3 regions of the Micromonospora sp. 067-2 genome follow, and region 3 is predicted to be linked to each of the others. Evidence: riboswitches for the same ligand, from Rfam matches in the RefSeq annotation. Region 3 holds a riboswitch; each other region holds the start of a gene.
The links. Region 3 has a riboswitch for cyclic di-AMP ahead of ACLJN9_RS08400 (NlpC/P60 family protein). Riboswitches for the same ligand answer to the same signal wherever they lie in the genome.
Positions count from the first base shown of each region.

Region 1 (9,836 bases), on a different contig from region 3:
CCGCCACCCCGATGCGGACGCGGGCCTTCGGCGAGGAGCCGGAGCACACCCTGCTCGCCGCGGAGGCCGTCGCCCAGTCGTCGCTGGACGTGCTGATCTCCGAGCTGACCGGTCAGGTGATCGACGTACGCCGGTCGCCCGGTGAGACTGCGCCGCCGACCGTGCCGGTCCAGTCCGTTCCGGGTCTCCTCGCGGCGCCGGCCGGCGCGACCTCCGCGAGCTGACGCCGACCGCGGCGAACGGAGCGACATGCGGGGTGACCTCGTCCGCAAACTGGCGGCGCGATGCCTGAGCACCGGCCTGGCCGTGCTGGCCTTCGTCGTGGTGGCGCTGACCGGCGCCACCGGATGGGGGCTGGCTCTCGCCGTCGCCGCGCTGGTCGCGGCGGCCGCTGAACAGCGAATCCGGCCCGGCGCGGACCTCGTCGCCGAGACGGCGCTGATCTCCGCCGCGGTCCTGGTCGGCTACTCCCGGCGGCTGGACGACGGGCTCGACCCGGCGCTGGTCGCCACGGCGCTGGTCCTGCTGGGGCTGGTCCTGCTGGTGGGGCCGCTGCGGACCGCCGGCAACCTGGAGATCCGCGCCGCCAACCTGCCGGTGCGCAGCTGGGCCCCGGTGCTGGCCGACCACCTCGGCGCCGTCCTGCTCGGGCTGCTCGCCGTGGTCGGCCTGGCCGCCGCCCTGGCCCTGCCGGTAGCCGTGGCGCTGGTCGCCAGCGTGCTCGTGGCCGCCGGAGCCGGGGCGGTCGCCCTGGACCTGGCCCGGCGGCGGTTCCGGCCGACCGCCGGTGGTGGGGCGGTCGGCCGCGCGCTGCGCCGGCACCAGCCGGAGTTCCTGCTCTACTTCTCCGCGCCGCCCGGCTCCGAGTACCAGGTCACCATGTGGCTGCCGTACCTGGAGCGGATCGGCCGACCGTTCCTGGTCGTGCTGCGCGAACCGGAGTTCCTGGCGTCGATCGCCGCGGCCACCGACGCACCGGTGGTCTACTGCCCCACCCCGCGGACGTTGGACGAGGCGCTGGTCCCGAGCCTGCGGGTGGCGTTCTACGTCAACCACGGTGCGAAGAACAGCCACTGCGTCCGGTTCACCCAGCTCACCCACGTGCAGCTGCACCACGGTGACAGCGACAAGGCCCCGAGCGCCAACCCCGTGTCGGGGATCTTCGACCGGATCTTCGTGGCTGGTCCGGCCGCGATCGACCGGTACGCCCGAGCCGGGGTTCGGATCCCGGCGGAGAAGTTCGTGGTGGTGGGCCGCCCGCAGGTCGAGTCGATCGAGGTACGCCACGAGCCGGTGCGCGGACTGGCGCACCCGACCGTCCTCTACACCCCGACCTGGACCGGGCACCACGCCGACGCCGACTACTGTTCGCTGCCGGTGGCGGAGGATCTGCTGCGGCGTCTGCTGGAGCGGGGCGCCACGGTGATCCTGCGGGCCCACCCGTACACCGCGCAGAACCCGGCCTCGGCCCGGCAGCTGGGCCGGCTGACCGACCTGCTGGCCGCCGACCGGGCCCGTACCGGGCGGCAGCACGTGCTGGGCGCGGCGGCCCGGGAGCTGACCCTCGCCGAGTGCGTCAACCGCTCCGACGCGCTGGTCTCCGACGTGTCCGGGGTGATCTCCGACTACCTCTACTCCGGCAAGCCGTACGCGGTCACCGACATGCGCGACGAGGGCGACCAGTTCGTGGAGCGCTTCCCGCTGGCCGGCTCGGCCTACGTGCTGCACCGCAATCCGTCCAATCTGGACGAGGTGCTGACCGCCCTGCTGGACACCGACCCGCTGGCCGAGACGCGCTGGGCCACCCGCCGCCGCTACCTGGGTGACTTCCCGGCCGAGTCGTACGCCGAGGCCTTCCTGACCGCCGCCCGCCGGGAGCTGGTGCCGGCGAGGCCGCTGGCCACCTCCACCCCGGTGTAACGGCTCACCGGTACGCGTCCAGCAGCGCCGACACCGCCGCCGGGTCCTCCACGTGCGCGTTGTGCCCGAGCCCGGGCAGCGTGGCGACCGGTACGCCGAACTCTGTGAGCTGCGCGTCAGTGACCATCGGGTCGTGCTCGCCCCGGGCCAGCACCACCGGCGCGTCCGTCGCCGCCAGCAGCCCGGCGAGGTCGGGCTCGCCGACGGCGAACGCGGTCGGGTCCATGGCCAGCCGCCACCGGCCGTCGACCTGGCGCAGCCCGGCGTCCACCACGGGGTCATCCGGCGGGATCAGGCCGGTGAGCCCCGAGACCCGTAGGTAGCGGCGAGCCGCCTCGGCGCGGCTGGCGAACCAGCTGACCGGGCGGGCCGCGAGGTCGGCGGCGCGGGTCAACTCGTCGGGTGACCAGACCGCCTTGATACCCAACCCGACCACCGCGTCCACCGGCGTGCCGGCGGCGCGGGCTGCCAGCGCCAGGCCGACCACCCCGCCCAGGGAGTGCCCGAGCACGACGACGCGGTCGTCCGCGGCCAGGCCGTGGCCGATCCGCTCCGCAAGGCCGTGGAAGGAGTACGACGGCAGCGGTGCCGACCAGCCGTGACCCGCGAGGTCAGGTGCCAGCCACCGCCCAGGCCAGTTCCGCTCCAACAGGGGAACCCAGGGCAGCCAGACTTTCCCGGTCGCCCCCATTCCGTGCAGCAGCAACAGAACCGGTCCGCGACCTGCTCGACCACCTGGATCGTCCACCACGGCCGCAGTCTCCCACGGTTCGCCGGGCGGTACGAGCGTCGTCACCGGCGACGAAGTCCCGCCACCAGGCCCCGTACGGCGTCGTCAGCCACCGATCGCATCTCCGGGAACGCCGCGGGCGCCGGCCCCTCGTGGGGGGACGGCGCCCGCGGCGTCTGCGCCCGGGTCAGGCGGAGTAACCCCGACTGGCGATCCAGTTCGCCAGGTCGATCGTGGTGACCCAGTACGCCGGGTCGGCCGCGTTCGCCGAGTCGGCGATCCGCACGGTCCGGCCGCTGTCCTTGTAACCCACCACCGCGATGTAGTGACCGCCTCCGTAGGAGTGCCAGCCACCGTCGGTGTCGGTGGCGTCCCCGACGACGTTGGCGACCACGCCGCGACCGTCGGTGATCGCCCGGACCACGTCGGCCTGGAGCTGGTCCATCTGGGCGGAGCTGGGCGCGCCGTCGAACATCCGTGTCCGGTACGGAGAGCCCTTGACCTCGTCGTTCAGCGCCCGCGTCGTGTCCAGGGCCGAGTTGGTGCCCATCTCGGTGGTGCCCAGCTCAACGGCCAGCTCATCCTGGGTGCGATCGATGCCGGTGGCGCTGAGGGCGTTGCGGGTGGCCGCCGGACCGCAGTTGTAGAAGGTGTTCTGCGCCTCGTAGTCGTAGTCGAGCACCTTGGTGGCGGGCGGCTTCGGCGGCTGCGGCTTACGGGTCAGATCCGGGTTGCTGCTGGCCTTGGCGGCGGGCGACGCGGCGCTGGTGGCCGGCGCGGGCGCCACGGTGGTCGCCGCGGCGCTGCCCGAGGGGGTTGCGACACGCGCCTCGCCACGGGAGGCAACGGTGCCGCTGCGCATCTCGGCGGCCGTGGTCGTGGTGTGCTGGCTCGCCGTGGCGTCATCGGTGCCGGCAAGCAGGGTGCCGGTGGTCGTCGCGACGGCGAGGGCCGCGACGGCGGCAGCGACGATCTGGTACGGACGCTCGGTGCTGAGGCGGCGGAGCTGACGCTTGAGGGTGTGCTTCACGGGGTCCTCCACGGATCAGGGGGAGAGCGGCACACCGGGGCCGGACCGGTATCCGGGCAGGCGCCAACGCGCGGACAGTGGTCCGCGGCTGATGAACCGCTCAGGGGAACGCCCGGCGCGGCCGGGCGGAGGGGCGGTGACCCGGGGGGGTCAGCTCACCGTCACCGGACAGATGAGCGGGGGCACCGCGGCGCCGTGGAGGCGGGGGAACAACCGAGGGGTGGAGAGTTGCTGCACGAGGAGGGAGCTCCTTCCGACACCGCCTACCGGGTTAGCTGACGGATTCGGGCGGGAAGATCGCCCTACCGCGGGCCGTGGCTCGCGGATTCACCCCGGACTTGCTGATGGGTCCCCGGTTCGTTCATCACGATTGAGCGGGTCGGCGCGGCGTCGCCTCTTGCGAACGGTAACCGCGCCAGACGGGACGACACTACTGGTCGACTCGCACCCTGCCAAGCAAGGTTCACCTGCGTAAACCCGAGCTGGTGCAGCGATTTCTGCGCGTACTGCCACTGACGTGACTCGATGGGACAACCGGTTACGACGGCGCCTGCGGGCGGGAACCGGACAGGCCGTCGGCAACGGTGCCGAATTCGCGGGAACAATCCCGTCATTCGCGCTGCGCGACCGATTTCGAGCAGGCGTGACCGGGCTCACATACTAATTCGAGACTCAGCCAATCCGGGCCGGCCGCCACCACGTGCTGACCGTCGGACGGAGCGTCGCGGTTCTCGTTCCACGAGCCGGCACCGGATCCGGCCGCAGCCGGGCCGCCGCCGCGTACGCCTCCTCGGCGAGCGTCCGGGCCGAGCACGCGGCCAGTTCCGCGTCCCGCCACGCCGACCGCTCCCGCCCGGCGGCGGCTCGGTGGTCGGCCAGCCTCGCGTCCCGGACGGCCCGGCTGAGCAGCACCTCCTGCTCCACCGGATGCAGGCGGGGATCCCAGCCGTGCCGGTGCCCGAACACCTCACCGAGCTGCCGCATGGACAGGTCTCCGCGCCAGTGCGCCGCCATCGCCGCACGATGCAGGTAACGCTCCCGGGCGGCGTACTCCGCCGGGGTGTTGGGCGTACGCGGAGTCGGTAGCGCACCCGCGCCGGCGAAGCGACGCGCGGCGGCGTCCGCCTCGTCGTACCCGGCCCACGTGCTCTCCACCTGCTCCTGAGCGGTCAGCCAGTCGGCACGCCGCCGCCGGGCGGTCTGCGCCGCCCCGGCGGCCGCGACGGCCACCTCCTCGGCGTACCGGCGCAGGTCGGCGGCCTCGGCGGCGGCCGCCTCCCGGGCGGTGGGCGCCGGGGCGGCGTCGATGGCCGGCCGTTCGTGCTCGGGGCGGGCGACCAGCACGACGAGCATGGTCAGCGCGAGCAGGAACAGGGCGGACCAGATGGCGGCGGCCCGCGGCACCTCGGTCAGGAACTGGTAGAAGACGACGGTCTCCATGGTGTGCACCTCGGGAGGAAGCGATGCGATGGGATCCGCCAACGGGCCACCGGCGACCACAGCGGGGTCACGGGTCGGCGAGCGCGGAACGAAGAGGTCGACAGGCGCGGCGGGCGGGACGTTCGTCCCGGTGGCTCAGCGCCCGGGTGGGGCCCGGGACGCCCGGCTGACCGGGCCGTCGCTGCGGGGCAGCCGGTCGGAGTCGACGGCGTGCGCCGGTTCGGTGCCAGCGCGGACGGCCTGGGCGCCGGGGGGTGTCGCCTGCCCATCGGTCGACCGCGTCGGGCCGGCCTGCCCGGCGGCGCCTTCGTCGGCCGCCGGGTGCACGAGGCCGTCGACCGGCACGGCACGGCACGTCGACGTGGTCGGCCCGGCGGTGAACGTCGACGGCCCGGCGGTGAACGTCGACGACCCGGCGGTGACGGCGGACGACCCGCTGGTGATTGCGGCCGGCGTTGGCAGCCCGGCGGGCGACGTGCCCGCGCCGAGCGCCAGGGCGGCCACGACGGCGAGGCTGGTCAGCACACGTGTCGCCCAGCGCGCCACCCACCACAGCGGACAGGTGAGCGCGACCGGAAGCACGTTTCCACGCTACCGCCGTGGTCGAGTGGGCGCATCGACGACGGGCGTGTCGGCCCGCGCCGCGCCGACCAGGGTGGACGGTGTCAGCGCGAGTCGACGTAGGCCGGGCGGTCGCCAGGTGCGCCCGTCTCGTCTGCCCCCGCGTCGCGAGTCACCTCGGCGTCGCCGGTCCGCTGTCGGGGAACGGCCGCCGGGCGTGCCGGGCGACGCGGCGCGAGCCGGCGCATCAGCGGCGTCTCGACGAAACGGTGCAGCAACCCGGCGAGGAGCAGGTTCACCAGCAGGAATCCGAGCACGGCCGCCGGGCCGCGCCAGCCGCCGAAGCCGGTCCCCCAGTTCCCGCCGGAGCGCAGAACGGTCGTCATCACCAGGACGTGCACCAGGTAGAAGGCGAACGAGACCTCGCCGAGCCACACCAGCGGACGGGACCGCCACGGCGAGCGCAGCCCGCGCACGTCGGCGTCCGCGGCGGCGGTGATCACCAGCAGGTACGCCACCGCGAGCAGGGTGGTCCACAGCTCGGCGCGGATCCACTGGGTGGCGGCGAACCAGGTGGCCACGAAGATCACGCTGGCTCCGGTCAGCCCCGGTCCCCGCCAGAGGCCGCGGCGCATCAGCTCGGCCGCCACCGCGCCCAACCAGAACTCCAGTGACCGCACCGGCGGGAAGACCTGGGTGAACCACCAGCGGCTCACCTCGGGCACCAGGTGCTGGGCCGGCCAGAGCGCGAGGATCAGCAGCGGCATCGCGACGACCAGCGTCCAGAGCACCGCCGGCCGGGCCCGGCGCAGCAATGGCAGCGCCAACGGCAGGCAGAGGTAGAAGAAGATCTCGCAGGACAGCGACCAGCTCACCGTGTTGATGCTGTAGAACCAACCGGGCCGGGGATCCCAGGCCTGCAGCAGCAGCAGGTTCTCCAGCGCGGCGGCGGGCAGCACCGGGTCGGCGAACCACCAGGCGACCAGCAGCGCCGCCGCCCACAGCACCAGGTGGTTCGGATAGATCTTGGCGACCCGACGCCGCCAGAAGGTCCGCCGGGAGTCCCCGGGGCGGGCCGACCAGACCAGTACGAAGCCACTGAGAATGAAGAAGAACTGCACCCCGGACAGGCCGAGGGTGAACAGCGTGTCGATCCACGTCTTGTAGTCGGGCTCGTTGATGATCCGCATGGTGGCGGCGTGGAAGCCGAAGACCAGCAACGCGGCGATCCAGCGCAACCCCGTCAGCGACGGTAACCGGGCGGCGGTGGACGCGGGCCGGGCCGCCGGTTCGGCGACGGCGCTCGTCACGCCGGGGTCCCGGCGCTGCGAAGGATCACCAGCACGTGTGTCTTCTCCTCGGCACGGCGCCGGACGACGCGACGGCGACGCCCACGACGGCCTGGCGGGGCCGCACCGGGGCACACTACCGGGTCACTCCAGGCTCAACCGGACGTGTCCCAAAGCTGCCGGACGTGCGCAGGCCGGCGCGAGCGCCCAGCGTCGGTGCCGGTCGGTGGGCTGGCGTTAACCTCCCGCTCCGCGCAAGTTCAGGGACTCCACCTTCGTCGGCCACGTCAGGTTCCGGGGCCGGTCACCCGGATCGTCGAAGGTGGCGGCGTGGTCAATGAGCCGACGCCCGCACCGCTGCTGAGCATCGTCGTGCCCGTGTACGGCGTCGAGGCATACCTGTACCAGTGCCTGGAGTCGATTCGGGCCGACGTACCGGCGGGCGAGGCGGGCTCGGTCGAGCTGATCGCCGTCGATGACGCCTCCCCGGACGGCTGCGGGGCGATGCTGCGGTCGTACGCCGGTGGCCGCGACGGGGTCAGCGTCGTCCACCTGAGCAAGAACGTGGGCCTGGGCCTGGCCCGCAACGCCGGCCTCGACGTCGCCACCGGTCGGTACGTCTGGTTCGTCGACAGCGACGACTGGCTGCCGCCGGGGACCATCGCGGCGGTGCTGGACCGGCTGCGGCAGCACCAGCCCGACGTGCTGATGCTGGACCACCTGCGGGTGCACGAGGACGGCCGGCGCGAGGTCGACGGCAGCAGTCACCTGCTGCGCGGGATGCCGGGCGTGGCCCGCCTGGCCGACCAGCCGCAGCTGCTGCGCGTCCAGCACACGGCGTGGAACAAGGTGATCCGCCGCGCCTTCCTGGACGAGCTGGAGCTGCGGTTCTTTCCCGGCTGGTACGAGGACATCCCGTTCAGCCACCCGCTGCTGATCGGCGCGGAGAAGATCTCCGTCCTCGATCAGGTCTGCTACCTGTACCGGCAGGGTCGGCAGGGTGCGATCACCTCCACCCGCAGCGGCCGGCACTTCGACGCGTTCGCCCAGTACGAGCGGCTGATGGACTGGGTTCAGCGGCGGCATCCGGACCAGCAGTTGCAGGCCGAACTGTTCGAGCTGATGATCAGCCACCTGTTGGTGGTGGTCGGCAACGACGATCGGCTGCACCCGCACCTGCGCCGGGCCTTCTTCCACCGGGTGGCCGAGCAGCACCGCCGCTACCTGCCCGCCGGTGGCTACGCGGTCCCGCCGGGCGTGGCCGGGCTCAAGCACCGCCTGGTCGGTCGCGGTGACTACCTGGCGTACTCGGCGCTGCGCCAGGCGCATCGGGTCGCTGGCCGGCTGCGGCGCACTGGCCCGGCGGGGGGCGCGGACAACGGTGCCGGGCCAGCCCGCACCGGCGATGACCCGGCGCGACCGGCCGACCAGACGACCGCGACGGGCGACGGACGCGCCGCCGCAGACGCGGAGGCGGACCGGATCGACGCGCTGGCCGGGCGCCGCCTGCCGTGACATCCACCGCACGCCACGCCGGGAGCCGGGTCGGCTTCCGGCACCCTGGTTTTCCAGGTCCTCCGCCCGCAGGGCGGACGACGACAGCACCACCGCACCTCGGTGCGGGCGTAGATTGAGCAGAGGTCGGAATGACGGCGACAATCAAGATCGGACCGCACGCGGTAGGTGCCGGCGAGCGGCCCTTCGTGGTCGCGGAGATGTCCGGTAACCACAACGGCGACCTGGACCGGGCGCTGGCCATCGTCGACGCGGTGGCCGAGAGCGGGGCACACGCCCTCAAACTCCAGACGTACCGGCCGGACACGATCACCATCGACGTCGACACCCCTGCGTTCCGCATCTCCAGCGGGCACGAGCTGTGGGGCGGGGAGAACCTGTACCGCCTCTACGAGCGGGCCCACACCCCGTACGAGTGGCACGCCGCGATCTTCGAGCGGGCCCGCGCACGCGGCCTGACCGTCTTCTCGTCGCCGTTCGACGCGACCGCCGTGGAGCTGCTCGAGTCGCTGGACGCGCCGGCGTACAAGATCGCTTCATCCGAGCTGGTGGACCTGCCGCTGATCCGGCTGGTGGCGAGCACCGGCAAGCCGATGGTGATCTCCACCGGAATGGCGACGGTCGCCGAGATCGACGCCGCCGTGCGGACCGCCCGGGACGGTGGCGCGGCGGGCATCGTGCTGCTGGCCTGCACCGCGTCCTACCCGGCGCCGCCGGCCGACAGCAATTTGCGCCGGTTGCCGGTGCTGGCCGGCGCGTTCGACGTGCCCGTCGGGCTCTCCGACCACACGCCCGGCATCGGCGTGGCGGTCGCCTCGGTGGCCCTGGGTGCCTGCTTTCTCGAGAAGCACGTGACGCTGGACCGGGCCGACGGTGGTGTGGACTCCGACTTCTCCCTGAACCCGACGGAGCTGACGGCTCTCGTCGAGGAGTCGGGGCGGGCGTACGCGGCGCTGGGCGGCACCGCGATCGGCCCGACCCCCGCCGAACGGGAGGGACTGCGGTTCCGCCGTTCGCTCTTCGTGGTCGAGGACGTACGGGCCGGTGACCCGGTCACGGGGCGCAACGTCCGCTCCATCAGGCCGGCCGGCGGGCTGCCCCCGATCGAGATCGACCGGGTGCTGGGCCGCACGTTCGCCACCGACGTCCCACGGGGCACCCCGCTGAGCTGGGACCTGATCTGACGGTCGAGCGCCCGGCACGATGGTGACGGAGCGCCAGCGTCCGGCGCGCGTCGCTCAGCGAACCACGCCGGCCCTGCGCCGGATCGCGCCGGACCCGGTGGGCGTACCGCGCGGGGCCGGTGCTCAGCAGGCGGGAGCGAAGCCGACGGTGACCACCAGGTCGGCCA
Region 1 is NZ_JAJPWB010000006.1:41,387-51,222, forward strand. It holds gene ACLJN9_RS15480 (D-ribitol-5-phosphate cytidylyltransferase) at 1-224, shown strand, start outside; gene ACLJN9_RS15485 (CDP-glycerol glycerophosphotransferase family protein) at 250-1,920, shown strand; gene ACLJN9_RS15490 (alpha/beta fold hydrolase) at 1,925-2,671, opposite strand; gene ACLJN9_RS15495 (C39 family peptidase) at 2,838-3,692, opposite strand; cyclic di-AMP (ydaO/yuaA leader) riboswitch at 3,926-4,067, opposite strand; gene ACLJN9_RS15500 (hypothetical protein) at 4,353-5,120, opposite strand; gene ACLJN9_RS15505 (hypothetical protein) at 5,256-5,702, opposite strand; gene ACLJN9_RS15510 (acyltransferase family protein) at 5,786-6,991, opposite strand; gene ACLJN9_RS15515 (glycosyltransferase family 2 protein) at 7,301-8,485, shown strand; gene pseI (pseudaminic acid synthase) at 8,617-9,669, shown strand; gene ACLJN9_RS15525 (hypothetical protein) at 9,793-9,836, opposite strand, start outside.
Region 1: another riboswitch for cyclic di-AMP. It lies ahead of ACLJN9_RS15495 (C39 family peptidase); the one in region 3 lies ahead of ACLJN9_RS08400 (NlpC/P60 family protein).

Region 2 (9,836 bases), on a different contig from region 3:
GTATGAAATCTAACTCACGCATATCTTGACGCAACTTGTGGTGCGTGTGAGCGTGGAGCCGAGCCACCGCCCGCCCCCGGCTCGGCCTAGGAGCCGGTTGAGCAGGCCTGACGCAGAAAACGAGGTGTGGGATGAGTCGTCCCGGGACGTCCGGCGGGCAGCCGGACGCGCAGCGGACCGACGGGGCGCCGACGCTCACCGAGCCGGCCCGGGCGTACGCCGAGCTGGCCGCCGGCAACCAACGCTTCGTCAGCGGCTCCCCGCACCACCCCAACCAGGACGCCGGGCACCGGACGGCGGTGGCCGACGGACAGCACCCGTTCGCGGTGATCGTCGGCTGCTCCGACTCCCGGTTGGCCGCCGAGATCATCTTCGACCGAGGGCTGGGCGACCTCTTCGTGGTCCGTACGGCCGGGCACACCGCGGGCCCCGAGGTGCTGGGAAGTGTGGAGTACGCGGTGACAGTGCTCGGCACCCCGCTGGTGGTGGTGCTCGGCCACGACTCGTGCGGCGCGGTCCAGGCGGCCCGGGAGGCGGCCATCACCGGCACCTCGCCCCCGGGGCACCTGCGCGCCGTGGTCGACGCCGTGCTGCCCAGCCTGCGCCGTGCCGAGGCCGAGGGGGTGGACGACATCGACGGCATCGTCGACATTCACATCGCGCAGACCGTCGAGACGCTGCTCGCCCGGTCGCCCGTGCTGGCTGCCGAGGTGGCGCAGGGCCGGTGCGCGGTGGTGGGGCTGTCGTACCGTCTGGCCGCCGGGGTGGTCCGCCCGGTGACCGCCGTGCCGGCGGGTGCCGCGACGCTGGACGTACCGACCGGACCCGACGGGTCGGCCGCCGCCTGAGACGCGTCGAGGGCCGCCCCGCGACGCGGGACGGCCCTCGACGGGGAGATCTGCGGTTCAGAGCAGCGACATGTGTACGTGGTCGGTGTGGTTCGACGGCCCGCTGTACGACTTCCAGCCGGTGGCCGGGAACCAGATCTGCCGGTTCCAGATCACGTAGTAGATGCCGAGCCGATCGGCGTTACGGATGAGGAACGCGGCCACGTTGTTGCCGTACGTCCGGGTGTCCTCGTTGTGCCACGGGGCGAAGCCGCTCTTCTGCAGCGACCAGTCGCAGGCGCGGCCCTTCGGGTGCTCCCAGGGGCCGCCGGAGCGGAAGCAGCCGACGAACCGGTTGAAGCCGGCCCGCTTGACCTCCTTGTACGCGTGCAGGGTGCGCGGCGTGACGCAGCCGGAGGTGGTGGGGTCCTTCTCGCTGCACGACTCGGACTTCCAGTCACCGTCGGCGCTGCGGCCCGGGCCGACCCGGGCGACCGGCGAGGTCGCCGACACCAACCCGCCGGTGAAGCCCTTGCCGCCGACCAGCGCGAGCGCCTTGTCGGCGTCACGCTTCTCCTTCGCCATCAAGGCGGTCTGCTTCTGCTGCTCGCGGACCTCCGCGTCGAGGGCCAGCTTGGCCTGCTCGGCGAGGGTCTTCACCGCGTTGACCTCGGCGAGCTTCTTCTCATTGACCATGTTCATCTCGTCGAGCGCCGCGGCCCGTTGGACGAACGTGTCGGGGGCGTCGCTCTCCAGCAACATCGCGATCGCACCGATCCGGCCGGTCCGGTACGACTGGGCGGCGATCTGCCCGACCTGGGGAGCCAGCTTGTCCAGGTCTGCCTTGGCCCGGTCGACCTCCTGCGCCCGCTCGAGCTGCCGCTTCTTGGAGCTGTCCAGCTTGGACTTGGCGGAGGAGTAGTCGCGGTTGGCCTTCTCGATGACGTCGTTGAGCAGCGTCGGTTCGCCGTCCTCCTCGTGCCCGGATGGCGTGGGGGTCGCCGGGGCGGCGTGCGCGGGGAGAGGGCCGGCGAGCACGGTCAGTGCGGCGATCACGGCCACCACGGGTGTCAACCAGCGGCGTAGGGGTGCCGTCACAATATTCCCTTCCGTCGACCGCCGACCGGGTTAGCTGACGGGTTCGGGGCGGAAGTGGCCCCTACCGCTGACGCGGATTCACCCCACGTGCCTGGGTCCCCGGCTCGCCGGCTGGCGATTGGGCGGCGGCACCGCAGACGCTGCGTCGCGCCTTCAGCGGTGACCGGCAGCGAGGTTACCCGAGAGTCGACCGGCTGAGCTACGTCCAGATGCCGACTAAAAGCGTCATTTCGCCATGGCGTTGAGTGACCAGTGACGCGGTTCTCAGGGCGGGTGCCCCACCTCGTCACACTGAGGAGTGTCACCATGCCGTATCCGTGCTCCTGTCCGGCTCGGGCCACCGGTCGGTGGCGCTGGATGGGGGTCCGGTCCGCGTCGGGTCCGGTCCGGTCTCGTCGGTTCGACCGGTGCGGGGGGAGCTGAGGGCGGCCAGCGCTTCCGCGCGATCCGGCCTGGGTCGTCCATCGGGCGGGTCGGCCCTCGGAGCGGTATCCGGCCGCCCGGCGGCGGTCACCAGCGCGGCGAGTCCGGTGGTCAGCGGTACGGCGGCGATCAGGCCGAGCGTGGCGACCGCACTGCGGACGATCTCCTGCGCGAGGAACTCGCTGGTCAGGATCTGGCCGATGGGCCGCGTGTCGGCGGTGAGCAGGAGCAGCAGCGGTAGCGAGGCGCCCGCGTACGCCAGCACGATGGTGTTGACGGTGGAGGCGATGTGCGCCCGGCCGACGCGGGTGGCCGCCCGGTAGAGCTGCAAGCGGGTCAGCCCGGGGTTGGCGTTCGCCAGCTCGGTGACGGTGGCCGCCTGGGTGACGGTCACGTCGTCGAGCACCCCGAGCGAGCCGATGATGATCCCGGCGAGCAGCAGACCGTGCAGGTCCACGTTGGCCTGGAACATCGACAGGGTGGTGGCGTCGTCGCTGCCGAAGCCGGTGAGGTGGGTGGCGGCGGTGGCGATGGTGGCGAGCACGCCGGTCAGCACCAGGCTGCCCAGGGTGCCGAGGACCGCGACCGAGGTCTGCGCGGTGACACCGTGCGTCAGGTAGAGCACCACGAACATGATCAGGGCGGCACCGACCACCGCCACGAGCAGCGGTGACTGCCCGGCGGCGATCCCCGGCAGCACGAAGGCGAGCAGGATGGCGAAGCTGGCGGCCAGGCCGGCCAGCGCGGCGAGGCCCCGCCACCGGCCGAACGCGATGATCGCGGCGGCGAAGACCACCGCCAGCCAGACCAGTGGCGTGCCGCGCTGGTGCTCGGCGATGTTCCAGGTGCTGCTGGCGGGATCGGCGGGGTCGGTCAGTTCGACCAGGACGACCTTGTCGCCGACGTCGACCCGCGGTGCCCCGGGGCCGTCCGGCACCGGCGTCTGCACCTGCCGGCCGGCGGCAGGCCCGTCGGTCATCCGGACGTCCACGGTGCCGCACCGTCCGGCCCCGACATCCGGAGTGCCTTCGGGGCTGGGCGTCGGCGGGCACGGCTCGGTGACCACCCGGGTCACCGTGCCGTGGTACCGCGGCACGTCCGTGCCACCGGTGGTCTGGGGTGACCCGTCACGCGGCCAGAGCACCACCGCGGCGAGCACGGTGGCGACGAAGAGCGGCACCACCGTCGCGATGAGGATCCGTCGCACCCGGGGTGGGGCGGACGGAGCGGAATGGCTGTGGTCGGAACCCAATGCGGAGACTCCTCGACGATCCGGTGCGGGGTACGTGCCGGCGGGCCGGTCGGTTCACCGCCGCCGTGGGAATGCGACGACAGGCACGGCGGAGCGCTGGAGGGCGACGGCGGGACCACGGACGGTGAGTGCCCGGCTCGATCGGTCGGAGGCGACGCCGTGTCGTGGCGACGCTCGACCGTGCGGCAAACTCCGGAGGGTCATCGTGGGGAATGCTAACCACCGGGACCCGTGGACGCAGGTCGTGCCGGAGTGTCGTGCGGTCGACCGCTCCGCGCGGCCGCGTGCCGGGGTGGCGTGACGACCGGCGCTGGCGCGTTCAGCCGCGCTTCATCAGCCTGCCGACGGCCGCCATCATCTCGGTGGCCATCTCGTCGGCGCGGCCCTCGGCGGCCCCCTCGTGCATGCAGTGCCGGGCGTGCCCGTCGAGCAGGCCCAACGCCACCTTGTCCAGCGCGGCCTGGATCGCGGAGATCTGGGTGAGCACGTCGATGCAGTAGCGGTCGTCGTCGACCATCTTCTCGATGCCCCGAACCTGCCCCTCGACGCGGCGGAGCCGCGTGAGCAGCTGATCCTTGCTGGCGGTGTATCCGCGAATGGGGGTGGGTGCGGTCATGACGACCAGGATAGCGTACCCCCAGGGGGTATGGTACGGTCGTCCCGGCGGATACCCCCACCGGGTACCGGTAACGGGCGCGGGGCCTGACGCCACAGGCCCGGCGCCGACGGAGGGAGAACAGTTCGATGGTCAACACCACGACGTACCAGGTGCGGGGCATGACCTGTGGGCACTGCGTCACGGCGGTCAGCGCCGAGGTCGGCGCCATCGCGGGAGTGAGCGACGTCCAGGTCGACCTGGCCACCGGCCGGGTCACCGTCGCCAGCGACCGGCCGCTGGACGTGGAGACCGTCCGGGCCGCCGTCGACGAGGCCGGCTACGACCTCGCCGGCGCCTGATCACCGGGAGGCCGACATGAACACGGTGACCAGACTCGGCGGGTTCGCCCTCGGCCTCGCGGGGATCTTCGGCACGGCGTACGGGATCGGCCACGTGACCGGACCCTCCGCCCCGGTCGCCGAGAGTCGACACGGCGGCGGGGCCGCCCACGGGGAGGGTCCCGCGGGCCACGGGGAGCACGACGAGACGGCCGACCGGTCGCCCGGTGGCCTGCTCGTCTCCGACCAGGGCTACACCCTCGAACCGGTCGCCGCGCCGGTCGGCGAGTTCGCCTTCCGGATCGGCGGCCCCGACGGACGGCCGGTGACCGGATACGAGGTGGCGCACGATAAGCGGATGCACCTCGTCGTCGCCCGGCGGGACCTCTCCGGCTTCCGCCACGTGCACCCCGAGCTGGCGTCGGACGGCACCTGGCGGGTCGCCACCCCGCTGACCGGTCCGGGGCAGTGGCGGGCGTTCGCCGACTTCACCCCGACCGGGGGTGAGCCGCTCACCCTCGGTGTGGACGTGACCGTCCCCGGAGTGCTGACCGAACGGCCACTGCCCGCCCCGGCGACCAGCACGACCGTCGACGGTTACACCGTCACCCTGACCGGCGCGCCGCAGCCCGGGCGCACCGCACCGCTCACCCTGACCATCAGCAGGGACGGGCAGCCGGTCACCGACCTGGAGCCCTACCTGGGTGCGTACGGGCACCTGGTGGCGCTGCGCCGGGGCGACCTGGCGTACCTGCACGTGCACCCGGACGGAACGGCCGGAGACGGGCGGACGCCTCCCGGCCCGGCCGTGACCTTCGTCGCCGAGGTGCCCTCGGCCGGCAGCTATCGGCTCTACCTCGACTTCCGGCACGGCGCGGCGGTGCACACCGCCGAGTTCACCGTCGTGGCCGGCGCGCACGGGCACAACTGACGGGACCGGACGATGACCCCCACCAACAGACCGCTGCCCGAGGCGCCGAACCGGATCGAACTCGCCATCGGCGGGATGACCTGCGCCGCCTGCGCCGCCCGGATCGAGAAGAAACTGAACCGGTTGGACGGGGTCGCCGCCACCGTCAACTACGCCACCGAGAAGGCCACCGTCCGGTACGCCGACGGCATCACGCCGGACGAGCTTGTCGAGACCGTACGCAAGACCGGGTACACGGCCGCGCTGCCGTCCCCGCCAGCCACCACCGAGGAGCCGGTGGACGTGCTGCGCGGCCCGCGTACCCGGCTGTGGGTGTCGGGGGCACTCAGCGTGCCGGTGGTCGTGCTGGCCATGGTCCCGGCCTGGCAGTTCGACTACTGGCAGTGGCTGTCGCTGACCCTGGCCGCTCCGGTGGTGGTGTGGGGCGGGCTGCCCTTCCACCGGGCGGCCTGGACCAACCTGCGGCATGGCGCGGCGACCATGGACACGCTGGTGTCGCTCGGCACGCTCGCCGCGTTCGGCTGGTCGCTCTGGGCGCTCTTCCTCGGCGACGCCGGGATGCCCGGGATGACGCACCCGTTCCGCTTCGACATCACCCGCACCGACGGCGCGGGCACCATCTACCTGGAGGCGGCCGCCGGGGTGACGGTGTTTCTCCTGGCCGGCCGATATTTCGAGGCCCGATCCAAGCGAACCGCCGGTGCCGCCCTGCGCTCCCTGCTCGACCTCGGCGCCAGGGAGGTTGCGGTGCTGCGCGACGGGGTGGAGACCCTGATGCCGGTGGACCGGCTCACCGTCGGGGACCGCTTCGTGGTCCGCCCCGGCGAGAAGATCGCCACCGACGGGGTGGTCGACGAGGGCACCTCGGCCGTCGACGCCAGCATGCTCACCGGTGAGTCGGTGCCGGTCGAGGTCGGCCCGGGGGATGGCGTGGTGGGTGCGACGATCAACGCCGGTGGCCGGCTGGTCGTCACCGCCACCCGGGTCGGCGCGGACACCCAGCTCGCCCGGATGGCCGACCTCGTCGAGCAGGCGCAGAGCGGCAAGGCCGCCGTGCAGCGGCTGGCCGACCGGATCTCCGGCGTCTTCGTGCCGATCGTCATCACCCTCGCGGTGGGCACCCTCGGCTGGTGGCTCGGCACCGGGGCCGGCCCGACGGCCGCCTTCACCGCCGCGGTCGCGGTGCTGATCATCGCGTGCCCGTGCGCGCTCGGGCTGGCCACGCCGACCGCTCTCCTGGTCGGCACCGGGCGCGGCGCCCAGCTCGGCGTGCTGATCAAGGGGCCGGAGGTGCTGGAGTCGACCCGGCGGGTGGACACCGTCGTGCTGGACAAGACCGGCACCGTGACGACCGGCCGGATGACCCTGGTGGACGTGGTGCCGGCGAGCGGCGAGGACAGCGTCGAGCTGCTCCGGCTCGCCGGTGCGGTGGAGGCCGCCTCCGAGCATCCGATCGCCCGTGCGGTCGCCGCGCGTGCCGCCGAGGCCGGGCCGCTGCCCCCGGTGACCGGCTTCGCCAACCTCGATGGACTGGGCGTGACCGCGACGGTCGACGGGCGGGTCGTGCTGGTCGGCCGGTCCCGGCTGCTGCGGGAGCGCGGGCTCGACGTACCGCCGGAGGTCGAGTGGGCCGTCACCGACGCGGAGGCCGCCGGCCGCACGGCGATCGTCGCCGGCTGGGGCGGACGGGCCCGGGGCGTGCTCACGGTCGCCGACGTGGTCCGGCCGACCAGTCGTGCCGCGGTGGCCCGGCTGCGCGCTCTGGGGCTGACCCCGGTCCTGCTGACCGGGGACAACGCCACCGTGGCGCGGGCGGTCGCCGCCGAGGTGGGTGTCGACGAGGTGATCGCCGAGGTGCTGCCGGCCGGCAAGGTCGACGTGATCAGGCGCCTCCAGGCCGAGGGTAGGTCCGTGGCGATGGTCGGCGACGGCGTCAACGACGCGCCGGCGCTGGCCCAGGCCGACCTTGGTCTCGCCATGGGCACCGGCACCGACGTGGCGATCGAGGCGTCCGACCTCACGCTGGTCCGCGGCGACCTGAACGCCGCGGTGGACGCCATCAGGCTGGCCCGACGCACGCTCGGCATCATCCGGGGCAACCTGTTCTGGGCGTTCGGCTACAACGTGGCGGCCCTGCCGCTGGCCGCCGCCGGGCTGCTCAACCCGATGATCGCCGGCGCCACGATGGCCTTCTCGTCGGTCTTCGTGGTGGCCAACAGTCTGCGCCTGCGGCGGTTCCATTCGGCGGCCCCGACGACAGCTCGGAACGGGTCATCAGATCGGGATGATTGGACTGAGGATGGCCGGGGTACTGCTGGTGATGTAGCGACGCTTGCAGACGGAGGTTCGCAAATGGGTATCGACGACAAGATCAGCAACGCCGGCGAGGACGCGGCCGGTAAGGTCAAGGAAGGCGTCGGTCGCGCCACCGACGACGAGCAGCTCGAGGCCGAGGGCCGCGGCGACCAGGCGAAGGCCAGCCTCAAGCAGGCGGGCGAGAAGATCAAGGACGTCTTCAAGAGCTGACGTACGACGCGCTCCACGCGCCGGGCCGGTGATCGTTCACCGGCCCGGCGTGCTGTCTGTCCCGCCCCGTCCGCCGACCCTGAGAATCCCCGCGCGGCGCCGGGCTGGTCTCACCGTTGCCCCGCCAGTCGGGCGGCTCGCAGTTCCAGGTACCGCTGCTCGGGCAGGCTGGTCGTGCCGCGTGCCGCCGCCAGATAGGCGTCCCGCGCCGCGTCGGGCTCCCCGGCCAGCTCGAGCAGGTGGGCCCGGACCGCGGCGAGCCGGTGGTGCCCGGCGGTGCGCTCGTCGGCGTCCAGGGGTGTGAGCAGGGTGAGCCCGGCTTCCGGCCCGTCCACCATGGCGACGGCCACCGCCTGGTTGAGGGTGACCATCGGGTTCGGCGCGATCCGGGCGAGAAGCCGGTAGAGCGCGACGATCTGCGGCCAGTCCGTCGCCGCCGCCGTCGGCGCCTCGGCGTGCACCGCGGCGATCGCCGCCTGCAGTTGGTACGGGCCGGGCGGCGACCAGGTCAACGCCTCGGTGATCAGCGCGATCCCCTCCGCGATGGCCGTCCTGTCCCACCGGGTGCGGTCCTGCTCGGCCAGCGGCACCAACTCACCGTCCGCGCCGACCCGGACCGCGCGGTGCGCGTCGGTCAGCAGCATGAGCGCCAGCAGCCCGGCCACCTCGCCCTCGTCGGGCAGCAGCCCGTGCAGGACGCGGGCCAACCGGATCGCCTCGCCGGTCAGCTCGGCCCGGTGCAGGTCCGGCCCGCTGGACGCGGTGTAGCCCTCGTTGAAGATCAGGTAGAGCACCCGGAGCACCGTTCGCAGCCGCTCGTTCCGTTCGCCCGGTGCGGGCATGGTGAACCGGGCTCCGGCGACCTCGATCCGCTGTTTGGCCCGGCGGATCCGCTGGCTCATCGTCGCCTCCGGCACCAGGTGCGCCCGGGCGATCTGGGCGGTGCTGAGACCGCCGACCGCGCGCAGGGTGAGCGCCACCTGCGCCGAGGGAACCAGCGCGGGGTGGCAGCAGAGGAAGAGCAGCGTGAGCGTGTCGTCGGTGTCCGCCACCGCCGGCTGCGCGTCGGCTGCCGGTGCCATCCCGGCGTACGCCGGCTCGCGCAGCGCGACGGCCAGCTCGCGGTTCCGACGGGCGCTCTCACTGCGCCACTCGTCGGTGAGCCGGCGGGTGGCGACGGTGAGCAGCCAGGCGCGGGGGTTGTCCGGCAGGCCCTGCCCGGGCCACTGTGTCGCGGCGGCGAGCAGTGCCTCCTGGACCGCGTCCTCGCACCGGTCGAACTGCCCGTGCCGGCGGACCAGCAGGCCGAGGACCTGCGGCGCGAGTGTCCGCAGCAGGTCCTCGGCCGTCCGGTCGTCGGTCACATCTCCGTCCCGGCCTCATCCATGATCGGGCGGACCTCCATGGCGCCGCCGAAGCGCACGTCCGGCCAGCGGGCGGCGATCTCGGCGGCCCGCTGCGGGTTGGGGCAGTCGACGGTCAGGTAGCCGGCGAACTGTTCCTTGCTCTCCATGAACGGCCCGTCGACGATCTCCGGGTGGCCGCCCGCGAGCCGGACCGTCACCGTCTGCGACGGGTTGGCCAGCGCCTGGCCGCCGACGAACTCGCCGGTCTCGGTCAGCTCCTTCATGATCTCGTCGACCTCGCCGAAGAGCGCGGCGCGTTCCGACTCGGTCAGCTCCTCGGTGAAGCCGGGCCGGTTCCAGATCAGCAGCATGTACTTCACGGCGATGCTCCTCGGTTCCTGGTCGCACCCCGATCGGGGCGCGGCTCACCGGAGGGTCGGAGCCGACGGCCCGTTCCCTACCGCGCTCCGAAGGAGATCGCAGAATGTCTCGACGGT
Region 2 is NZ_JAJPWB010000002.1:575,240-585,075, reverse strand. It holds gene ACLJN9_RS06370 (carbonic anhydrase) at 132-848, shown strand; gene ACLJN9_RS06365 (coiled-coil domain-containing protein) at 906-1,925, opposite strand; cyclic di-AMP (ydaO/yuaA leader) riboswitch at 1,929-2,060, opposite strand; gene ACLJN9_RS06360 (YibE/F family protein) at 2,227-3,600, opposite strand; gene ACLJN9_RS06355 (metal-sensitive transcriptional regulator) at 3,920-4,216, opposite strand; gene ACLJN9_RS06350 (heavy-metal-associated domain-containing protein) at 4,345-4,557, shown strand; gene ACLJN9_RS06345 (hypothetical protein) at 4,574-5,467, shown strand; gene ACLJN9_RS06340 (heavy metal translocating P-type ATPase) at 5,480-7,993, shown strand; gene ACLJN9_RS06335 (RNA polymerase sigma factor) at 8,104-9,357, opposite strand; gene ACLJN9_RS06330 (YciI family protein) at 9,354-9,710, opposite strand.
Region 2: another riboswitch for cyclic di-AMP. It lies ahead of ACLJN9_RS06365 (coiled-coil domain-containing protein); the one in region 3 lies ahead of ACLJN9_RS08400 (NlpC/P60 family protein).

Region 3 (9,836 bases):
CCTGCCGGCCGGCGAGCGCGTACGTCTGGCCGGCGGAGGCCCGGGCTCCGTGGTCCGACACGGCCATGGTGTTCGGGGTGCCGTCCGGACGTAGCGCGATGTCGTTGACCAGTGGCGCGTCCGCGGCCGGCGCGTTGCGCAGCAGCACCGCCGAGGAACCGCGCGGTGCGCACGGTACGCCCGCGGTGACGCAGCCGGTGAACGCCGGTTGGTTGGTGGCGTAGTCGGGGTCGATCCGGACCAGCCCGGTGGCCGGGGTGCCGGTGTCCAGCCGTGGCGCGTGCAGCAGGTCGAAGTAGTGCGTCCAGTCCCAGTACGGGCCCGGGTCCCAGTGCATGCCGCGGACGGTCGACGCGACGGTCCCGGGCACGTTGTCGTGGCCGATGATGTGCTGGCGGTCCAGCGGGATGCCGAGTCGCAGCGCGAGGTGCCGGACCAGCTTCGCCGAGGTCCGGTACATCGCCTCGGTGTACCAGGTTCCCTGCGCCGCGAAGCCCTCGTGTTCGAGCCCGATCGACGTGGCGTTGACGAACCAGTTGCCGGCGTGCCAGGCGACGTCCTTGGTCCTCACGTGCTGGGCGATGTGCCCGTCGACGGAGCGCAGCGAGTAGTGCCAGCTCACGTACGTCGGGTCCTGGACGAGCTTGAGGGTGGTCGCCCAGCTCGCCTCGGTGTCGTGGATGACGATGTACTCGATCTTCTGTCGGGCGGGCCGCTCGGAGAGGTCGTGGTTGCCGTAGTCCCCGTCGCCGAACGCCGCGTAGGGCGCCGGTATCCACTCGCAGGAGATGGTGCGGGGGCACTCCAGCCCGTCCGGGCGGGCCAGGTGACGCAGGCCCAGCCGGTCCAACCAGGAACGCTCGGGCCGCACCGCGCGGGCCGGCAGCGTGATCCGTTGGCCGTCGTCGGTCACCCGGGACTCGCCCGCGCCGATGGTCGTGAAGACCTCGTCGGCGAAGGCGGCCGCGGCGTCGGCGCTGTCCGCGCCGGCGTAGCGGGCCACCGCGCCGTACCAGGAGGCCGGGTCGGTGTCGGCACCGACCGGCGCACCCAACTCCCGCTGGTACGCCCCCAGCAGGGCGGCCCCGCCCCGGATGTTGACGCCCGCCTCGGCGCGCAGTGCCTCGGGGGTTGCGCCGGTCAGCGCGGCGGCGGCGTCCACGGTCTGCATCGCGGCGGCGGGTGGCGCGGGGTCCTGGGCCGGGCGTGGCGCGGGGGCCGGCGCGGGGCGCGAGTCGTCGCCGCGTGGGTCCTCGGTGCCGGCGTCGTGGTGGCCGCCTGCGGGTAGGGCGGTCACGTGCCGGGCGTCGGTCAGGTGCATCGGACCGTAGCCGCCGCTGGTGCTCGGTGTGCCGGCGTTGCTGTCCCAGCGGGACTCCAGGTAGGAGACGCCGAGCAGCACGGCTGTCGGCACGCCGTACTCGGTCGCCGCGACGGCGTACTGCTGCTGACGGTCGGCGGGTGGCGCTGCGGCGGCCGGGCCGGCCGAGAGCGGCACCGCGGTCGCGGCGGCCACCACGGCGGCGGCGAGCAGCGCGCGCCGGCCGGTCGGCAGGGTTGAATGGCGCATCGAACCCCCTAGATATGACGGGTGCAGGTGTGGTCACCTTCGCGCCGGCCGGGGATCCGCGTCAATACCTTTCCATGTATCGCTTCGTCAGGAAGGAAACCTTCTGCGCACGCTCGGTCACCCCGTCCGATCAGTACGGAGTGTCACGGCCGCACGGGTTGCGGATCGGTAACAGCCGTCTCTACTCTGGTCATTCGTCGGCCCGATAGCAGGTCCGCCCAGCCCGGGCGGTGACGGACCGACACCGCCGAGTCGCTTCCGAGCGAACCGGGGACCCAGGTTTTCCGGGGTGAATCCGCAGCTACTGCGGTAGGGCGCCAACTTCCCGCCCGAACCCGTCAGCTAACCCGGTAGGCGGTCAGGAAGAAGGAGTACGGAACCCGGTGGCTCTCCATGCCCCGCGGCCGTCGTCCGAGCGGTCGGCGTCCGCCGGCCCGATGTCGATCGTGCCGCGCCCACGCTGGTCCCGCTTCACCGCCGCTGTCGCCGCACTGGTCGGCGTCGCCGTCGTCCTGACCGGCAGCGCCACGGCCGCCCACGCGGATCCGTCCGTCGCCGAGATCGAGCGCCAGATCGACGCCGACTGGAACACGCTCGAACCGATCATCGAACGGCACAACGCCACCCAGGCCGACCTGGCCGTCAAGCGCCGGCAGGCCGACGCGCTGGCCGCCCGGATCGCCCCGCTGGAGCGCCGGGTCGACGCGGCCATGAACAAGGTCTCCGCCCTCGCCGTCCGCGCGTACAAGGGCGAGAACGTCTCCACCGTCAACGCGGTGCTGGGCAGCCGGTCGCCCAGCGAGGTGGTCGGGCAGCTCGAGATGCTCGACCGGTTCGCGCACGACCAGCAGCAGGACGTACGCGAGGTCGCCGACCTGCGCGACCAACTCGCCCGACAGAAGGCGCCGCTGGACGAGATGGTCACCCAGCTGACCCGGACCGAGGCCCAGCTCGCGGCGAAGAAGAAGCAGATCAATGAGGAGATCGACCGGCTGCAGAAGCTGCGCCTCAAGGTGTACGGCAACGGCGGTGGCGGTCCGTTGCGTCCGGCGCCCTGCCCGGCCAGCTATCCCGGTGGTGCCGCCGGTGTGGCCGTCAAGTTCGCCTGCGCGCAGATCGGCAAGCCGTACGTGTGGGCTGCCGAAGGCCCGAACTCGTACGACTGCTCGGGGCTGATGCTGGCCGCCTGGGCCAAGGCCGGCGTGTCGCTGCCGCACAACGCCGCAGCGCAGAGCCGGGTCACCAAGAACGTCAGCAAGGCCGACCTGCGCCCCGGTGACCTGGTCTTCTACTACAGCGACATCCACCACGTCGGAATGTACGTGGGCAACGGCTGGGTGGTGCACGCATCGCAGGCCGGCGAGCCGGTCAAGATGAAGAGGGTCGACGACGGCCCGATCCACAGCTACGGCCGTCCGGGCTGACCCCGGGAGATCGGTGGGCCCGTCGCGATCCGTCGCGGCGGGCCCTCGTCGTCTGCCGTCGCGCTCAGCGACTCAGCGGGTCGGCCAGGTCCGCCAGTGCTGCCAGGCGCGGCTCGGCGTCGGCCCCCGCTGGCCCTGGTAGCGCGAGCCGTAGACGACCGAGCCGTACGGGTGCTCGGCCGGCGAGGAGAGCCGGAAGATGCAGAGCTGACCGATCTTCATGCCCGGCCAGAGCGTGATCGGCAGGTTCGCCACGTTGGACAGCTCCAACGTCACGTGACCGGAGAAGCCCGGGTCGATGAAGCCGGCGGTGGAGTGGGTGAGCAGGCCGAGCCGGCCCAGTGAGCTCTTGCCCTCGAGTCGACCGGCGAGCTGGTCGCCGAGCGAGATCACTTCCAGCGTCGAGGCGAGCACGAACTCCCCCGGGTGCAACACGAACGGCTCGCCGTCGGGCACCTCGACCACCGAGGTCAGGTCGTCCTGCTGCATTGCCGGGTCGATGTGGGTGTAGAGGTGGTTGTTGAAGACCCGGAACAGCCGGTCGAGTCGTACGTCAATGCTCGACGGTTGGACCAGCGTCGGCTCGAACGGCTCCAGGCCCAGCGTGCCGGCCTTGATCTCGGAGACCAGGTCGCGGTCGGAGAGCAGCATCGGACCACCATAGCGGCGTAGGCGGAAACGGTCGGATCCGGTGCCGGTGACCAGCGCGTCGAGGTCGCTACTCGTACATTTGTTCGATAGAGTGCCGGCATGGCTTCCTGGTCCGATTTCGCCGCCGACGAGCCCCGACTCGCCGACGGGATCCGCGTTCTCCTCCAGCAGTACGGGCCGGGCTTCGGCTACCTGGCCACGGTCCGCGCCGACGGCGGGCCCCGGGTTCATCCGGTCTCTCCGGTCATCACCGACGAGGGCCTCTTCTGCTTCATCGTCGACTCACCGAAGCGGCGTGACCTCGAACGGGACGGCCGTTACGCGCTGCACTCGTTCCCGCCGGAGGAGAGCGACGACGAGGCGTACGTGGCGGGGCACGCCTGGCCGGTGACCGATCCGGCCCGGGTGGCCCGGCTGGCGCGGAGCGCCCGGGCGGCTCCGCAGGTCGACTGGCGGTTGTTCGAGTTCACCGTCGACGTGGCGATGCTGGCCCGCCGCACGCAGCACGGTGTCGGCGTTCCAGGCGGCGCGCCGGGTGGGCCGGCCGTTCAGGTCTGGCTCGACCCGCACGCCCCGCCCGCGGCGGCCGAGCCGACCGCCGTACCGCAGACCCGCCCGGCACGTCGCAGCCGCGACGTGCAGCGATCGGCCGCCTGATCGCGGTCCTGGGGAAAGACACCGGTGCCGGCTCCGTCGTGACGGAGCCGGCACCGGTGGTACGCCGAACAGCTAGGCCGCGCGGTACGCGTTCCACGCGGTCAGCATGCGACTCGCCTGCCCCGGGGTGAACTGGTACATGCACGAGTCATAGGTGTAGTCCATGAAGTTGGTGATCGGGTCCAGTCCGGCCGCCGAGCAGGTGTTCCGCCCGGTCGGGCACTCGTACGCCGGTGACGCCTCGGCCGGAGTGTCGCTGACGCTGTCACCCGAGCCACCGCAACCGCCCTGGAAGGTGTGGTACAGGTTCAGCCAGTGGCCCACCTCGTGGGTGCCGGTGTCGCCCTGGTTGTAGTTGGTGGCGGCCCCGCCCGGCAGGGACTCGTTCAGCGCGACCACGCCGTCCATGCTGTTCAGGTTCCGCTGCGGGAAGGTTGCCCAGCCCAGCAGGTCGTTGCTCAACTCGCCCAGATAGATGTTGAGCGTGTTCTTGCCGCCCACCCGCAGCGAGGACTTCATCGACCGCTCTGCCGACGAGCCCTGCACGATGGGGTACCAGGACGGATTCGTCACGCGGTTGATCTTGTCGAGTCGGAAGGCGAACGCGGTGACCGCGCCGCCGGTCGCGCCGGCGTAGGCCTGGTTGAGCACGTTGATCTGAGCGGTGATCAGTGAGTCCGGGATGTTGCCGCCGGCCCGGGTGCTGTTCTCCTGGATCACGTGGACCACGACCGGGATGGTGACGGTGGCCAGCACCGTGGCGCCAGCCCCCGCCCGGGCGTTGGCGCGCTCCCGCAGCGCGGCCGCCAGGTCGGCGTCGCGCTCGCGGACCTGCTTGGCCGTCAACTCGTTCGGGTCGTGCCTGGCCGCGCCACCGGGCTTCACCCGGGCGTTCGCATGGTTGTCGGCCGGCTCGACGCAGGCGCCGCCGGGGGCGGCGGAGAGCGCCGAAGCGGCCGGCACGACGCCCACCGCAGCGGTGCTGAGCAGCAGCGCGAGGGTCGTCGAGGCGACACCGGCGGCACGCCGGGTCAGCAGGTTGGGACGGAGCCCCATGAGCCCACCTTCTTTCTCGCGGCGTGGCAGGGGGTGTGTCACGCCGTGGCTGGGAACGTGGGGCAGACGTTACAACCCATCGATACATTTGAGAATGCACATGTGTTGCCGCAGGGAAACTTTTCCCGAGCGGGGCGACCGGGGTGTGATCCGTGGGCGGGGTCGGCGTGCGGGGGTACCTGGGTGCACGGGCTCGGTGACTCGGGTACAGTGGTGCCGCTTGCGGGTGTAGTTCAATGGCAGAACATCAGCTTCCCAAGCTGACAGTGCGGGTTCGATTCCCGTCACCCGCTCCACGTGCGAAAGCCCTGGTCAGGACAGAGTTCCTGCCAGGGCTTCCGTGGTTCTAGGACGTTGAGGCAGCGCGAGCGGCTGATGTCGCCGTAGTTGGCTACGCGAACCGGACATGGAGGATCGACGCGTCCGCTGCCGCCGACACCGTGGTCACTTCGATCAACGAGATCGCACAGGAGTTGTCTCCTGTGTCCCCCGGTGTCTCCCGTGTCCCGAAGGGGACTGACCAGTCGTGACCGTGAGTGCATGGGCCATTAATGGACCATACGGTGAGGCCATTGTTGGTCACTCCAGGCTACTTGCGGCATCACCGAGCTCGTTGAAGGTTCTACAACAGCAGGCGCTTGTACGGTTCCCAAGCTAAATATGCGAGTTCGATTCTCGTCACCCGCTCTCCGCGTCCACTGTTGAGCTCAGCGCAACAGCCTGTAGCTCGTCCATGTTGGTGCGGTACCAAGTGCCTCGGCTGAAGGCGTGCAGGTCGCCGCTCCGGCAGGTGTAGCGGAGACGCTGTGCTTCGATGCCATTGGGTAGCACGAGGCGGCACTGCCCGCCGATGCGGCGCACGCCGTCTCGGCCAATGCGCAGCAGCGTCACGACGTCGTACTCGGAGCCCCAGCCCGCTAGAAGAGCGCGGTCCGCGCCACTGACCAGCATGCTGTGCGCGGACTCATAGGGAGACGCCCCCCAATCCGTAACCTCGTCACCTGACGCCGACTGGATATGGAAATCCGTGTAAGGGCAAAAATGGGCAGTTTCGCCATGCAGGTTGAGCGTGTAGCAGTCAGAAATGTACGGAAGCCCCGCATCGTGCGGGTAGAGCCAGTCGACGGTCAGGTCTTGGTTGAACCGGGCAAGGCCGTGTCCCTCCGGCCCGCTTCCGCCTAACGCTCCCTCATCGAAATACCCGGCCCATACCTTGCCGGACGGCGTCGTCTGGAGTTCCTCGATGGCATCACCGAGGTGGCCTTGGTACTCCAGATCGCCGTCGCGTGTCCATACCTCACCGTTGATCGCGCCACACCCAGTGCGAGCTGCCGCCAGCAGGACCCGCCCCTCCGGCAGCGGTTGCACGAACGACACGCGAAGGTCTGTATCAACATCGATGGCACCGATAATCCGGATCCCCTTGCCACCGAGATGCCAGGTCACCTGCTTGCGCCGGGAGTCCATCCGGTGTGACCAGACGGCGAACGCCGTGCCATCGGGCCCAACGCCGACTGCCTCGGGCTCGCGTTCCATATCCGCACGGTCTGAGGGCGTCAGAAATCCATGGAGTTCCAGTGGCACAACCGGCAGCTTCAAAACCTTCAGCCGTCGCTGAAGACTGGCCTGATCGTGTTCGCCTCGTCTTGTCGTCATCACGACCATCATCGGTCACCCGGCAACCGGATTCGCGAGGATCAGCGGGCCAGTAGCCGGGGTCAACAGGGGTCACTCCAGGCCAGTCGGTAAAGCCGCTGAGCTGGGCACGGCAGCCTTCAGCGGGGGATCTTGTAGGGCTCCCAAGCTGACAGTGCGGGTTCGATTCCCGTCACCCGCTCCAGCGTGAGGCCCCAGCTCGGCACATGTTTCCTGACTGGGGCCTCATCCGTTGCTTCCACTTCTTGCGCTCACCGTGCCCGCTACCTCGTCTGGGTCGGTGACCAAATTGCCCGCCACGGCTTGGTGGAGCCACAGCGACTTGAGCTGATCACGAGTCAGTTCCTGCTTGGGTTGAAGCAGCGTCTCTACTTGGTCCCGCGCTATCCTCCGGTGCTTGCCGACCTTCGCGAACGCCAGTTCTCCGCGCTCGCACTGGTTGACCACCTGCTGACGCGAGGATCCCAGTAGTTTGGCAACCTGACCAGTCGTCCGGAGGTCTCCACCCGTCGCCATGCTCGAAGCGGCTCTTAAACGCTAAAAACACAACTCGGAATCGACATCCATGCTTGTCAAGCTCAACAGCACAGCGAGATGCCGAGTGAGGGTGCCGGCGGTGAGCTCCCTCCAGCGGCTGTCCGTGCCAGCGCGACGAGGTTGGCGAGACCGTGTGGTGTTGGGCTGTCGGTGCGACACTCGGAACCGTCAGGTGCCGTGGTCGGACAGGGGGTGAGCAGGTGCTGCCCAGCGTCGAGATCGACACCAGGCTGCTACCGCCGTCCGACCGATTCGAGTTCTGGCGCTCCATCGTGGCGGAGGCAACCGCCCCGGCCCACATCAGCAGCCCCGACATGGACAATTTCGTGGCCTACGCCCGCGTGATTGATCTCGGCGCCGTCACCATGCAGTCCCTGCGGTATCCATCGCTGGACTCGACCCGCTCCGCTCGACTGATCCGCCAGAGCGCGCCGGAGTACTACCAGCTGGCGCTGCCCACGGTGGGGGAGAGCAGGCTCGTTCAGGACCGCCGCGAAACGGCGGTGAACGCCTCCGAGTTCACCTTCCTCGACACCGCCCGCCCCCACGTCGCGTCGCAGGCAACCAGTGGGCGCAAGCTGGCCGCGACCATCAGCGTGATGATCCCGTACGCGGCGCTGCCCCTGTCAGCGGACCAGGCTCGCCGTCTGCTCGCCTCGTCGATCACGGCCACCACGGGTATGGGTGCCCTGCTGGCGCAGATGCTGCGGCGCATCGGGGCGTACCCCGAGCAGCATCAACCGACCGAGGCGCCGCAGCTGGGCACCATCGTCCTCGACCTGATCTCCGCGATGCTGGCGCAGCAGCTCGATGTCGAGCGGACTCTGCCCCTGGAGGTTCAGCAGCAGGCCCTCCGCGCTCGTGTTCTGGCGTTCATCGAGCGGCACCTGCGAGACGGCGATCTCACCCCGTCAGCCATCGCCGCCGCCCACCACATGTCCCTGCGGAGCTTGCACCGGCTGTTCGAGGGTGAGCCGTCGACGGTCGCGGAGGTGATCCGCAACCGCCGGCTCGACCGCTGCCGCCGCGATCTGACCGGCCCACTCGCGGCCCATCAGCCGATCCAGGCGATTGCCGCCCGCTGGGGCTTTCCTGACAAGGCGCACTTCACCCGGTTGTTCCGAGCGACCTACGGCATGTCACCCGGGCAGTATCGGGCCGGCAGACCGGTGCTGCTGGAGTCCGACGACTCCCTGCGGCCGTGCCCAGCAGCGGATTCCGGAACGGCGGCGAGCCCCTGACAGGCCGTGGCGGCTACTGTCCGGCCAGGAGGTGATGTCGTGTTCACCGAAGCCTTCCCCATCGTGACGACGCCCGACCTGCCGCGGTTGCTCGCGTTCTACCTGGACGTCGTCGGGTTCGAGATGACCTACCGGTTCCCGGACGGCGGTGACCCCGAGTTCGTCGCGCTCCGGCTGGGCGACAGTGAGCTGGGCCTGGCCGCCGACCCGAAGGCCGGCGGCCCTTCCGCGGCGCACCGCTGGGAGCTGTGCGTCTACGCCGACGACTGCGACGCGGCCGTGGACGCGCTGCGTACGGGCGGTGCAACGGTGATCGAGGAGCCGGTCGACCAGCCGTGGGGTGAGCGGTCCGCCCGGGTCATCGACCCGGACGGCAACCGGGTGCTCGTGTTGTCGCGCCTGTAGGCGCCGTTCGCCGACGGATCACCTGGTCACTGTCGGGCCGCCGCCACTGCCCCGGTCGTCGAGGACGAGTGGAGCGCGACCGCGCACCGCGTACCGGATGTGGGTGACCTGCGGCGTGGAAAGGACGCGGATCGGGGCCAGCTCGATGGCCTCCTTCTCGCCGAGGTCGAGGTCCGCGTCGAGCAGCCGCAGACCGGTGCCGAGCACGACCGGTACGACGTGCAACTCCAACTCGTCGAGCAGACCGGCCTTGATGACCTGCCGTACCAGGCTGCCGCCCCCGGCCACCGCGACGTCCTTGCCGCCAGCCGCAGCGCGCGCCTGCTCGACGGCACTGGCCACGCCGTCGGTGACGTAGGTGAAGCTGGTGCCGCCGCCGCGCAGCAGGGTCTCGCGGGGGCGGTGCGTGACGACGAAGACCGGCGCACGGAACGGCGGCTCGTCCCCCCAGGGCGCCTCACCGCCGTCCGCCATCCGGCGTCCCATCACGTACGCGCCAGCGGCCCCGAACGACTCGGCGAGCACGTCGGAGTCGGTGTCCTGCTCCCCACCGGCGAAGCCCTGCCTCTCGCGCCACGCCGACGCCTCGGTCACCCAGCGGGTGATCCGGAAGAAGCCCGCGCTCTCGGCCGAGTCCAT
Region 3 is NZ_JAJPWB010000003.1:353,732-363,567, reverse strand. It holds gene ACLJN9_RS08405 (N-acetylmuramoyl-L-alanine amidase) at 1-1,570, opposite strand, end outside; cyclic di-AMP (ydaO/yuaA leader) riboswitch at 1,806-1,941, shown strand; gene ACLJN9_RS08400 (NlpC/P60 family protein) at 1,954-2,994, shown strand; gene dcd (dCTP deaminase) at 3,067-3,645, opposite strand; gene ACLJN9_RS08390 (pyridoxamine 5'-phosphate oxidase family protein) at 3,745-4,302, shown strand; gene ACLJN9_RS08385 (zinc metalloprotease) at 4,375-5,358, opposite strand; tRNA gene ACLJN9_RS08380 (tRNA-Gly) at 5,581-5,654, shown strand; gene ACLJN9_RS08375 (hypothetical protein) at 6,037-7,014, opposite strand; gene ACLJN9_RS08370 (helix-turn-helix domain-containing protein) at 7,240-7,530, opposite strand; gene ACLJN9_RS08365 (helix-turn-helix domain-containing protein) at 7,752-8,792, shown strand; gene ACLJN9_RS08360 (VOC family protein) at 8,832-9,197, shown strand; gene ACLJN9_RS08355 (dihydrofolate reductase family protein) at 9,216-9,836, opposite strand, start outside.